DNA from 2 places in the Kocuria sp. SM24M-10 genome. Region 2 is predicted to be linked to the other one. Evidence: predicted binding sites of a transcription regulator. Region 2 holds the regulator's gene; the other holds the start of a gene.

Region 1 (5,049 bases), on a different contig from region 2:
CAACCCTAACCTAGCGTAAGGGTAGAGTGAGCCCCGGGCCGCCCGACGTGACCGATCGCATATCCGGTGGGGGGGCGGAGCGGCCCGACGGCGGAGGCCGTCACCGGACGAGGCGGTGCTCCAGCATGGCGATGAACTCGTCGGCCTGGGCCAGCTTGCGGGCCAGCTTGTCCCGCTCCGGCCGCGCGCGCTCCAGGTAGTCCGCGAGCCGTTCCGGGGAGGCCGGCCCGGCACCGAGCAGCTCCAGGAGCTCGGCCATCTCCTCCAGGGTGAACCCCAGCGGCTTCATCTGCCGGACGACCAGCAGCCGCTCCACGTCCTGCTCGGTGTACACGCGGAAGCCGCCCTCCGTGCGGGAGGCCGGCAGCAGGCCCACGTCGTCGTAGTGACGGATCGTGCGCAGGGACAGGCCGGTGCGCTCGGCGAGCTCGCCGATCTGCATGGTGCCTCCGCGGACACGGTGCGGCATGGGGTGACCTCCAGGAAGTGCGGGACCCCCGAGTCTAGCAATCCGTCAGGGGTGCCCCGGAGTGCCGCCCCCGGGGCGGCCGGGGCGTCGCGGCGGCAGGGGGAACCGCTCGAGGTCCTGGGCCGCCAGCACGGTGGCGGCCCCGACGCGCCGGCGTGCCTGCTCCGCGAGCGGGGCGACGTCGGGATAGCGCGACGAGAAGTGGGTGAGGACCAGCGTCCCTGCGCCCCCGGCGGCCGCGAGCGACCCGGCCTGCCCGGCGGTGAGGTGGAGGTAGCGCGCGGCGAGAGCGGCGTCGTCGTCGGCGAACGTGGACTCGGCCAGGAGCAGGTCGGCGCGCTCGGCGAGCTCCTCCGCGCCCGGGCACGGCGCCGTGTCCATGACCACGGCGACGCGCCGGCCGGGCCGGGGGACGCTCACGTCCTCGAGGTCCACGCCGCGCAGCCGGCCCTCGCGCTGCAGCCGGCCGACGTCCGGGCCGGCGATCCCGGCCGCCGCGAGCCGCTCCGGGACCATCGTGCGGCCGTCCGGTTCGGTGAGCCGGTACCCGTAGGTCTCCACGCGGTGGTGCAGGGGGCGCACCTCCAGGTCCGCGGCCACGGCCCCCGGGCCTCCGTGGGGGTGCAGTCGCAGGTCGAGGCCGGGGGTCGCGAGGGAGACGAGGGCCCGGACCACCTCCTCGCCGGAGGCCGGGTAGTGCAGGTCCACCGGGTGATCCACGCCGTCCAGGACCATGCGCGAGAGCACGCCGGGCAGTCCGTAGCAGTGGTCGCCGTGGACGTGGGTGAGGCAGATCCTCGTCACCTGCGCGGCGGAGACGCCCGCGTGGGTCATCTGCCGCTGCGTCCCCTCCCCGGGGTCGAAGAGCAGGCCCGCCCCGTCCCAGCGCAGCAGATAGCCGTTGTGGTTGCGGGTGCGGGTGGGCACCTGGGAGGCGGTGCCGAGGACGACGAGCTCACGCATGGCACCGAGTGTGCCACCGTGCGGCGGGTGCGGGGCGGTCCCGGGGGCGGGGTCGGCCGCCCCCGGGACCGTCGCCCGGGGATCACTGGGGGACGAGCTCGCTCCAGGAGGCGGTGCGGGAGCTGCTCGCCGGGACCGGGCCCGGCTGCGCGGTCTCGGGCAGGAGCACCACGAGCGTCCCGAAGGTCCGGGCGGGCCAGGCGGAGACGGTCCGTGCCGGGATCCTCGCCGGAGCGGCGCCGGAGCGCTGGATCCGCACGGCATAGGCCAGGATGAGGAGGCCGACCAGGGCCAGGCCCACACCCACCCAGGCCGGGGCGCGGTAGCCCCACCCGGCGGAGATCACGGCGCCGCCGAGGAAGGCGCCCATGGCGTTGGCCAGGTTGAAGGCCGCGTGGTTCATGGCGGCGGTGAGGGAGGGGGCGTCCTTGGCCTCGCGCAGCAGGCGCATCTGCAGGGACGTGGTGAACACGGAGCCCATGACGCCGATCCACAGCACGCCGAGCACGGCCGCGACGGCCGAGTGGGCGAAGAGGCCGAAGAACACGAGCGCCACGGCCGAGACGGCGCCGGCGCCCAGGACGGTCTTCTCGATCGAGCGGTCCACCAGCGGGCCCACGAGGAGCGAGCCCAGGGTCATGCCCACACCGAACACGGCCAGCACCCACGGCACCGCCGAGATGCTCAGGCCGGTGAGCTCGGTGAGGGTGGGGGAGATGAAGGTGTAGACCGCGAACATGCCGCCGAAGCCCACGGTCCCCGCGATGAGGGTCAGCGTGACCTGGGGGCGGCCCAGTGCGCGGATCTCCTGGGCGACGGAGACGCCGCCGCCCTGCCGGGTCCTGGGCACGAACACGGCCAGGGCCGCGACGGTCAGCAGGCCGATCAGCACCACGAGGCCGTAGCCGGAGCGCCAGCCCAGGGCCCCGCCGAGGGCGGCCGCCAGGGGGACCCCCGCGATGTTGGCCACCGTCAGGCCCAGGGCGACGCGGGCCACCGCGGTGCCCCGCCGCTCGCGCGGCACGAGGGAGGAGGCCACCACCGCGGCCACCCCGAAGTAGGCCCCGTGGGGCAGGCCGGAGAGGAAGCGGGCGACGTAGAGCCAGTCGAGGGTGGGGGCCGCCGCCGAAAGGGCGTTGCCGACGGTGAAGGCCGACATCAGCCCGAGGAGCAGCGTCTTGCGCTCCACCCGGGAGGTCAGGGTGGTGATCAGCGGCGCGCCGACCACCACGCCCAGGGCGTAGAGCGAGATGGAGTGGGCCAGGGCGGGGATCGAGGCGCCGAAGTCCTCGGCGATGAAGGGCAGCAGGCCCATCGAGGCGAACTCGGTGGTGCCCACGCCGAAGCCTCCGAGGGCGAGGGCGAAGATGGCGAAGCGGGTGCCGGTGGGTCCAGGGGCGTTGATGACCTGGAGCACCGCAGTGCGAGGTGCGGACATGGCGGGTCCTTCCGGGTGGAACAGGAACAGGGAGGAAGGCGCGTCGTCGAGCCGGACTGGATGAAGCACCGACACTACGGAGGAAGTCGGCGGCACCCAAGGGTTTCGGCGTGTGATCTTGGACAAACCGACGGGGGTGTGATAGGCGTCGCGCACGTCGGTGAGCGCCACCACGGGACGTCCTGCGGCGAGTCGGACCGCCTGGTGGGAATTCGTGCTGGCCCCCCAAGGTTGAGTGAAGTAGACTCAGGTTAGCTGAACTGCCCGACCGCACTCCGAGGCGAGAGGCGCCCGGGTCGGTTCGTTCCGATCGTGCACAAGGAGCCGCTGTGGAGACCAAGCTCACCACCAAGTCGCAGGAGGCCCTCGCCGCCGCCTCCACCAACGCCTCGACCGCGGGCAATCCGCAGGTCGAGCCCGCCCACATCCTCAAGGCCCTGATGGACCAGCGCGAGGGCGTGGCCGTCGCCGTCCTGAAGGCCACCGGCGCCGACGTCGACGCCGTGTCCGCGCAGGCCAGCGCCGCCATCAAGGCCCTGCCCTCGGCGTCCGGGGCCTCGACCGCCCAGGCCCAGTTCAACCGCGGCGCGCTGCAGGTCATCCAGGCCGCGGAGCAGTTCGCCACGTCCCTGGGGGACGAGTACATCTCCACGGAGCACCTCCTGTACGGCCTCGCCCAGCAGGAGGGCAGGGTCGGTGAGATCCTGCGCACCGCCGGCGCCGGCCCCGATCAGCTCAAGACCACCATCCCGTCCGTGAGAGGAGACCGCCGGGTGACCACCCCCGACCCCGAGGGCACCTTCCAGGCGCTCGAGAAGTTCGGCACCGACCTGACCGCCATGGCCCGCGAGGGCAAGCTCGACCCCGTGATCGGGCGGGACTCCGAGATCCGCCGCGTGGTCCAGGTCCTGTCCCGCCGCACCAAGAACAACCCCGTGCTCATCGGCGAGCCCGGCGTCGGCAAGACCGCCGTGGTCGAAGGCCTCGCCCAGCGCATGGTCGCCGGTGACGTCCCGGAGTCCCTGCGGGACAAGACGCTGATCTCCCTGGACCTCGGGTCCATGGTCGCCGGCGCGAAGTACCGCGGCGAGTTCGAGGAGCGGCTCAAGGCCGTCCTGGAGGAGATCAAGCAGTCCGAGGGGCGGGTCGTCACCTTCATCGACGAGCTGCACACCGTCGTCGGCGCGGGCGCCGCCGAGGGTTCGATGGACGCGGGCAACATGCTCAAGCCCATGCTCGCCCGCGGCGAGCTGCGCCTGATCGGGGCGACCACCCTGGACGAGTACCGGGAGAACATCGAGAAGGACGCCGCCCTGGAGCGCCGCTTCCAGCAGGTCTACGTCGGGGAGCCCTCCGTGGAGGACACCGTGGCCATCCTGCGCGGGCTCAAGGAGCGCTACGAGGCCCACCACAAGGTCCAGATCGCGGACTCCGCCCTCGTCGCGGCCGCGACGCTGTCCAACCGGTACATCCCCGGCCGCCAGCTGCCGGACAAGGCCATCGACCTCGTCGACGAGGCCGCGTCCCGGCTGCGCATGGAGATCGACTCCGCCCCGGAGGAGATCGACCAGCTGCGCCGCGCCGTCGACCGGCTGACCATGGAGGAGCTCGCCCTGGAGCGGGAGACCGACCCGGCGTCGGTCGAGCGGCTGGCCGCGCTGCGCCAGGAGCTGGCCGACAGGCGGGCCGAGCTGGACGCCCTCAACGCCCGCTGGGAGGCCGAGAAGGCCGGCCTGAACCGCGTGGGCGACCTCAAGGAGCGGATCGACAACCTGCGCTCGCAGGCCGAGATGGCCCAGCGTCAGGGCGACCTCGCCGAGGCCTCCCGGCTGCTCTACGGGGAGATCCCCGCCCTCCAGAAGGAGCTCGACGTCGCCCAGGAGCAGGAGGACACCTCCGCCCCGCACGACACCATGGTCTCCGAGGAGGTCACGGCCGACGACGTGGCCGAGGTGATCTCGGCCTGGACCGGCATCCCCGCCGGGCGCATGCTGCAGGGCGAGACCGAGAAGCTCATGCACATGGAGGAGCTGCTCGGCAAGCGGCTCATCGGCCAGCACCGCGCCGTGCAGGCGGTCGCGGACGCCGTGCGCCGCTCGCGCGCGGGCATCTCCGACCCGAACCGGCCGATCGGCTCCTTCCTGTTCCTGGGCCCCACCGGCGTGGGCAAGACCGAGCT
Region 2 (5,049 bases):
GCTGCCGGTGTTCGACGACATCGACGCGGCCCGCCAGGCCGGGGACCTCACCGACGGCCCGTTCGCGTCGATCGCGAACAAGCTGGAGGAGATCCTCGTCCGGCAGGGACTGACCCGCATCGGGGCGGTCGGCGAGACGTTCGACCCGAACGTCCACGAGGCGGTGCTCCAGCAGCCCACCAGCGAGGTCGAGCCCGACCAGGTCTCGATGGTGCTGCGCTCCGGCTTCCGGATCGGCGAGCGCGTCGTGCGGCCGGCCCAGGTGGCCGTCGCCGTCGCCGAGTGAGGCCGGGCCCGGCCTGACCGGCGCGGGAGGGGAGGCCCGTCCACGGGCCTCCCCTCCCGTCCCCCCAGCCACGGCACCGCGCCGGGGCGACTCAAGGACTTCCACCGGGTGCTGCTCGTCAGGACCCCCACCGGCCCCAGAGAAAGGAGGCGTCATGGCCAGCCAGGACTGGATCGACAAGGACTTCTACAGCATTCTCGGCGTCTCCAAGGACGCGTCCGAGGCGGACATCAAGAAGGCCTACCGCAAGCTCGCCCGCCAGTACCACCCCGACCAGAACCCCGGGGACGCGGAGGCCGAGCAGCGGTTCAAGGACATCACCGAGGCGAACTCCGTGCTCTCCGACCCGGAGGAGCGCAAGCAGTACGACGCGATCCGGGCCATGGGCTCCGGTGCCCGCTTCACGGCCGGCGGCCCGGCCGGCGCGGGCGGCTCGGCGAACTTCGAGGACCTCTTCGGGGACATCTTCGGCGCCGGCGGCGGTGGCCGGCGCCGGCGGACCAGCTACTCCACCGGCGGTGCCGGCTTCGGCGGGGCCGGCGGCTTCGAGGACCTGTTCTCGCAGTTCGGCGGCCCGGGCGGCTACGGCGCCCCCGGGGCCGGCTACCAGGCCCCGCCCGCCCGCGGGGAGGACATCCGCACGGAGACCTCCATCCCGTTCCGCTCCTCGGTGCAGGGCACCACCGTGAAGCTGCGCCGGGGCAACGGCCAGGAGACCACGGTGCGCGTCCCGGCCGGGGTGCGCGACGGGCAGAAGCTGAAGCTCGCCGGCAAGGGCCACTCCGGCCCCGGCGGACCCGGCGACCTCTACGTCACCGTGCACGTGGGCTCGCACCCGTTCTTCACCCGCGTGGACGGCACGGACGACGTCGAGGTCACCGTGCCGATCAGCTTCCCCGAGGCGGCCCTGGGCGCCACCGTGGACGTGTCCACCCTGGACGGCGGCACGGTGCGGCTGAAGGTGCCCGCCGGGACCTCCTCGGGCCGGCGCTTCCGCGTCAAGGGCCGCGGGTTCAACACGGCCAAGGGCACGGGGAACCTGATCGTGACCGTGGAGGTGCACGTGCCCGCCCACCTGGACGAGGCGGCCGAGGCCGCGGTCCGCGCGTTCGCGGAGGCGACCGCCGACGACGACCCTCGGGCGGGCCTGGCCACGAAGGCACGGGTCTGAGATGGCTCTCGACGCCGACCAGCCGCTCTTCGTGATCTCCGTGGCCGCGGAGATCGCGGAGATGCATCCGCAGACGCTGCGCCAGTACGACCGGCTCGGGCTGGTCAAGCCCTCCCGCGCTCCGGGCCGGGCGCGGCGCTACTCCCAGCGGGACATCGAGAAGCTGCAGCAGATCCAGGTGCTCTCCCAGCAGGGCGTGTCCCTGGAGGGCATCCGGCGCATCCTGCAGCTGGAGAACCAGGTCGCGGCCCTGCAGGCGAGGGTGGCGGAGCTGTCCCAGGAGCTCGACGAGGCCCGGGAGCGGGCCGAGGAGTCCTCACGGATCTTCGCCGCCGGGATCGGCGGGGACGTGGTGCGGATGGCCCGCGGCTCGCGCCCGCGGGCCCGCAAGATCTCCCAGGCCGTGGTGCTCTACCGGCCGCCGCGGCAGCAGGAGCGCTGAGCCGCCCGCCGGCGGCGCGGACGGCGGGCGCTCCGGGCGTCCGCGCCCCGGCGCGGGCGCCGCTCGGCGCAGGTGCTGGGCCGCGCAGCTGTTGCTCAGCGCAGGTGCTGGGCCGCGCAGGTGCTGCTCAGCGCAGGTGCTTCTCGAAGCCCACGTCGTACACGCCGTCCACGTAGCTGTGGGCGACACCGGGAAGCGGGACGTACCCGGTGCTCCGGTAGAGGGCGGAGGCCTCGGGCTGGCGGTTGCCGGTGGTGAGGTAGATCCGCCGGTAGCCGGCGGCGGCGGCGAGCCGCTCGAGCTCGGCCAGCACCCGCCGGGAGTACCCCCGCCGGCGGTGGGCGGGATCCGTCCAGATGCGCTTGAGCTCGGCCGTGACGTCGTCGTGCCGCCGGAAGGCGCCGCCGGCCACCGTCAGCCCGCCCTCGAGCAGCAGCACGAGGCCTCCGGTGGGGGCCCGGAACTCGTCGACGGGGTGGTGCTCCATCTCCTCCGCGCCGATCGACGGACCGTAGCGCGCCACGTACTCCCGGTGCAGGCCCTCCAGCAGCGGCCGCGTGCGGGGATCCCCCGGGGGCACGACGACGAAGCCGTCCGGGGAGGTTGCCACGCTCACGGAAGCCGGCGGTAGGTCAGGTCGCGCGGCACGCGTCCCGCCTCCTGCGCCTTGCGCTCGAAGCTCGTCAGGACCCGGCCCTCCCAGCGGGGGGCCCAGCCCACGTCCGGGTGCTCGTCGTCGGCGAGCGGACCCGGGTGCAGGTTCTCGAACCGGGGGGCGGCGTCCAGGACCTCGCGCATCACGAGCGCGTACTCCTGCCAGTCCGTGGCCAGACGCCACAGCCCGCCCGGGACGAGCACCTGTGCGGCCAGATCGGCGAAGGCGGGGGAGACGAGGCGCCGCTTGTGGTGGCGGGTCTTGTGCCACGGGTCCGGGAAGAACACCCACAGCTCGTCGACCGAGGCGGGGGCCAGCATGTGCTCCAGGACCTCGGGGGCGTTGGCCTGGACCACCCGGACGTTGTCCACGCCGGCCTGGCCCGCCTTGAGCAGCAGGTCCGCGATCCCCGGCTTGTACACCTCGACGGCGAGGTAGTCGCGAGCGGGATCCTGGGCGGCGGCGTGCACGACGGCCTCGCCCAGCCCGGAGCCGACCTCCACGACCAGAGGAGCCTCGCGCCCGAAGGCCGCGGCCGCGTCGAACTCGTGGTCGGGGTGCACGGAGGTGTCGGTGCGCACGCGCGGGACGTCCAGGACGCGCGTGGGCGCCCAGTCGTCCCACGCCTTCTGGCGGCGGGCGGTCAGGCGGTCACCGCGGCGCACGAAGGAGTACGGCCGGCGGTGGAAGGCCTCCGGGACGGGGCCCTGGCCGACGCCCTCGGCGTGCTCTCCGGCGGCCTCCTCGGCAGGATCCTCGGACGTCGTCTCGGCGCTTCCTGCGGCGCCCTCTTCGGCGCTCACGTCAGCGGCCTCGTCGGCAGGCGGCTCGGCAGGGGTGTCGGCGGGGGAGGGAGTGTGCTCGGTCATCGCCCTACATCCTAGGCGCAGGCCGGACCGGTCCGGTGGCGCTGTCCGGCAGGAGCGGTTCGGCCCAGCGCCGGCGAGGCGCCTCCCACACCGCGAAGCGGGCCAGCAGCTCGTCCGCGTCCCGGGCGACCACGGCGGCGTCACGGTACTCCGGGCGCACCAGCCCCGCGGCGGACATCGCCGCGACCGCGTCCAGCAGCGGCCCCCAGAACCCGGAGACGTCGAGGAAGCCGACCGGCTTGGCGTGCACCCCCACCTGCAGCCAGGTCCACGCCTCGAAGATCTCCTCCAGGGTGCCGAGCCCTCCGGGCAGGGCCACGAACCCGTCCGCGAGGCGGGCCATCTCCGCCTTGCGCTCGTGCATCGTCCCGACGACGCGCAGCTCGGTCAGGCCGGTGTGGGCCGTCTCGTCCTCGACGAGGGAGCGCGGCATCACCCCGATCACCTCGCCGCCGGCGGCCAGGGCGGCGTCGGCGACGACGCCCATCAGTCCCACGTGGCCGCCGCCGTAGACCACGCCCACCCCGCGGCGGGCGAGCTCGGTGGCGAAGGCCGCGGCGGCCTCGGCGAACAGGGGGTCGGAGCCCAGGGAGGCCCCGGTGTACACGGCGAGTCTCATGAGGACATTCTCGCCGCACCGGCGCCGATAGCATGAACCGGGCTGCACCCGCGCCCTGCCACGCATCCACAGCGGCGCCCGCCGCCCCGTCCCCGCTCCGCCCCCGCACCCACCATCACCACCCGCACCCGCCCCTGCACGCCCCTTCCCGAGGACCGACCCACCATGAGCTCACCCACCCCCGGCCAGCCGGTCCGTTCCCGTCTGCGTCTCAGCGGCAGGGCGGACCGGGTCGTGCTGGTGGCGGCACTGGGCATCCTCAGTGCGGTCAGCCCCATGGCCACGGACATGTACCTCGCGTCCATGCCGGCCATGGCCGCGCACTTCGGCGCCTCGACCTCCGCGGTGCAGCTGACCCTCACCAGCTACATGATCGGCATGGCCCTGGGGCAGTTCCTGCTGGGCCCGGTCTCGGACGTGCTCGGGAGGCACCGGCTCATGGTCGCCGGCAACGTGCTGTTCCTGCTCAGCTCCGTGGCCGTGGTCCTCGCACCCGGCGTCGGCACGGTGATCGCGCTGCGCGCGGTGCAGGGCGCCGCCGGAGCGGCGGGCGTGGTGATCGCCCGGGCCGTGGTCTCGGACATCGCCTCCGGACGCCGGGCCGCCCAGCTCTTCTCGGTGCTCGCCACCATCACCTCCCTGGCCCCGGTCGTGGCCCCTCTGCTGGGCGGGGTGATCGCCACCGTGGCTCCGTGGCAGACCGTGTTCTGGGCGCTCGCCGCGTTCGGGCTGCTGATGCTCGCGTGCTCGGTCCTCGTGGTCCCGGAGACCCTGCCGCCGCACCGGCGGCACCGAGGCGGCGTCGGGGCCGTCGTCGGCGGCTCCTGGCGCGTGCTGCGCACCCCGTCCTTCATGGGCTACGCGCTGGCCTTCGGAGCGGCGTTCGGGGCGCTGTTCTCCTACATCTCCGCCTCCTCCTTCGTGGTGCAGAACGTGCTCGGCTACTCGGCGCTGGGCTACTCCGTGATCTTCGCGGTCAACGCCTGCGGCTCGATCCTGGGGGCCCT

Evidence for each region. The regulator HspR, encoded in region 2, represses chaperone genes until heat shock. The targets are predictions, from matches to a motif close to AAGTTGAGTCNNNNNGACTCAACTT.
Region 1: clpB (ATP-dependent chaperone ClpB) is a predicted target of HspR. The motif match lies at 3,099-3,123, and genes of this name have one in related genera.

The regions. Positions count from the first base shown of each region.
Region 1 is NZ_LDNX01000024.1:61,588-66,636, reverse strand. Features, by position in the region: gene ABL57_RS03020 (MerR family transcriptional regulator) at 101-469, opposite strand; gene ABL57_RS03015 (ribonuclease Z) at 515-1,432, opposite strand; gene ABL57_RS03010 (MFS transporter) at 1,515-2,870, opposite strand; gene clpB (ATP-dependent chaperone ClpB) at 3,200-5,049, shown strand, end outside.
Region 2 is NZ_LDNX01000132.1:9,012-14,060, reverse strand. Features, by position in the region: gene ABL57_RS15835 (nucleotide exchange factor GrpE) at 1-286, shown strand, start outside; gene ABL57_RS15830 (DnaJ C-terminal domain-containing protein) at 441-1,457, shown strand; gene ABL57_RS15825 (heat shock protein transcriptional repressor HspR) at 1,459-1,899, shown strand; gene ABL57_RS15820 (GNAT family N-acetyltransferase) at 2,027-2,515, opposite strand; gene trmB (tRNA (guanosine(46)-N7)-methyltransferase TrmB) at 2,512-3,423, opposite strand; gene ABL57_RS15810 (TIGR00730 family Rossman fold protein) at 3,428-4,042, opposite strand; gene ABL57_RS15805 (multidrug effflux MFS transporter) at 4,208-5,049, shown strand, end outside.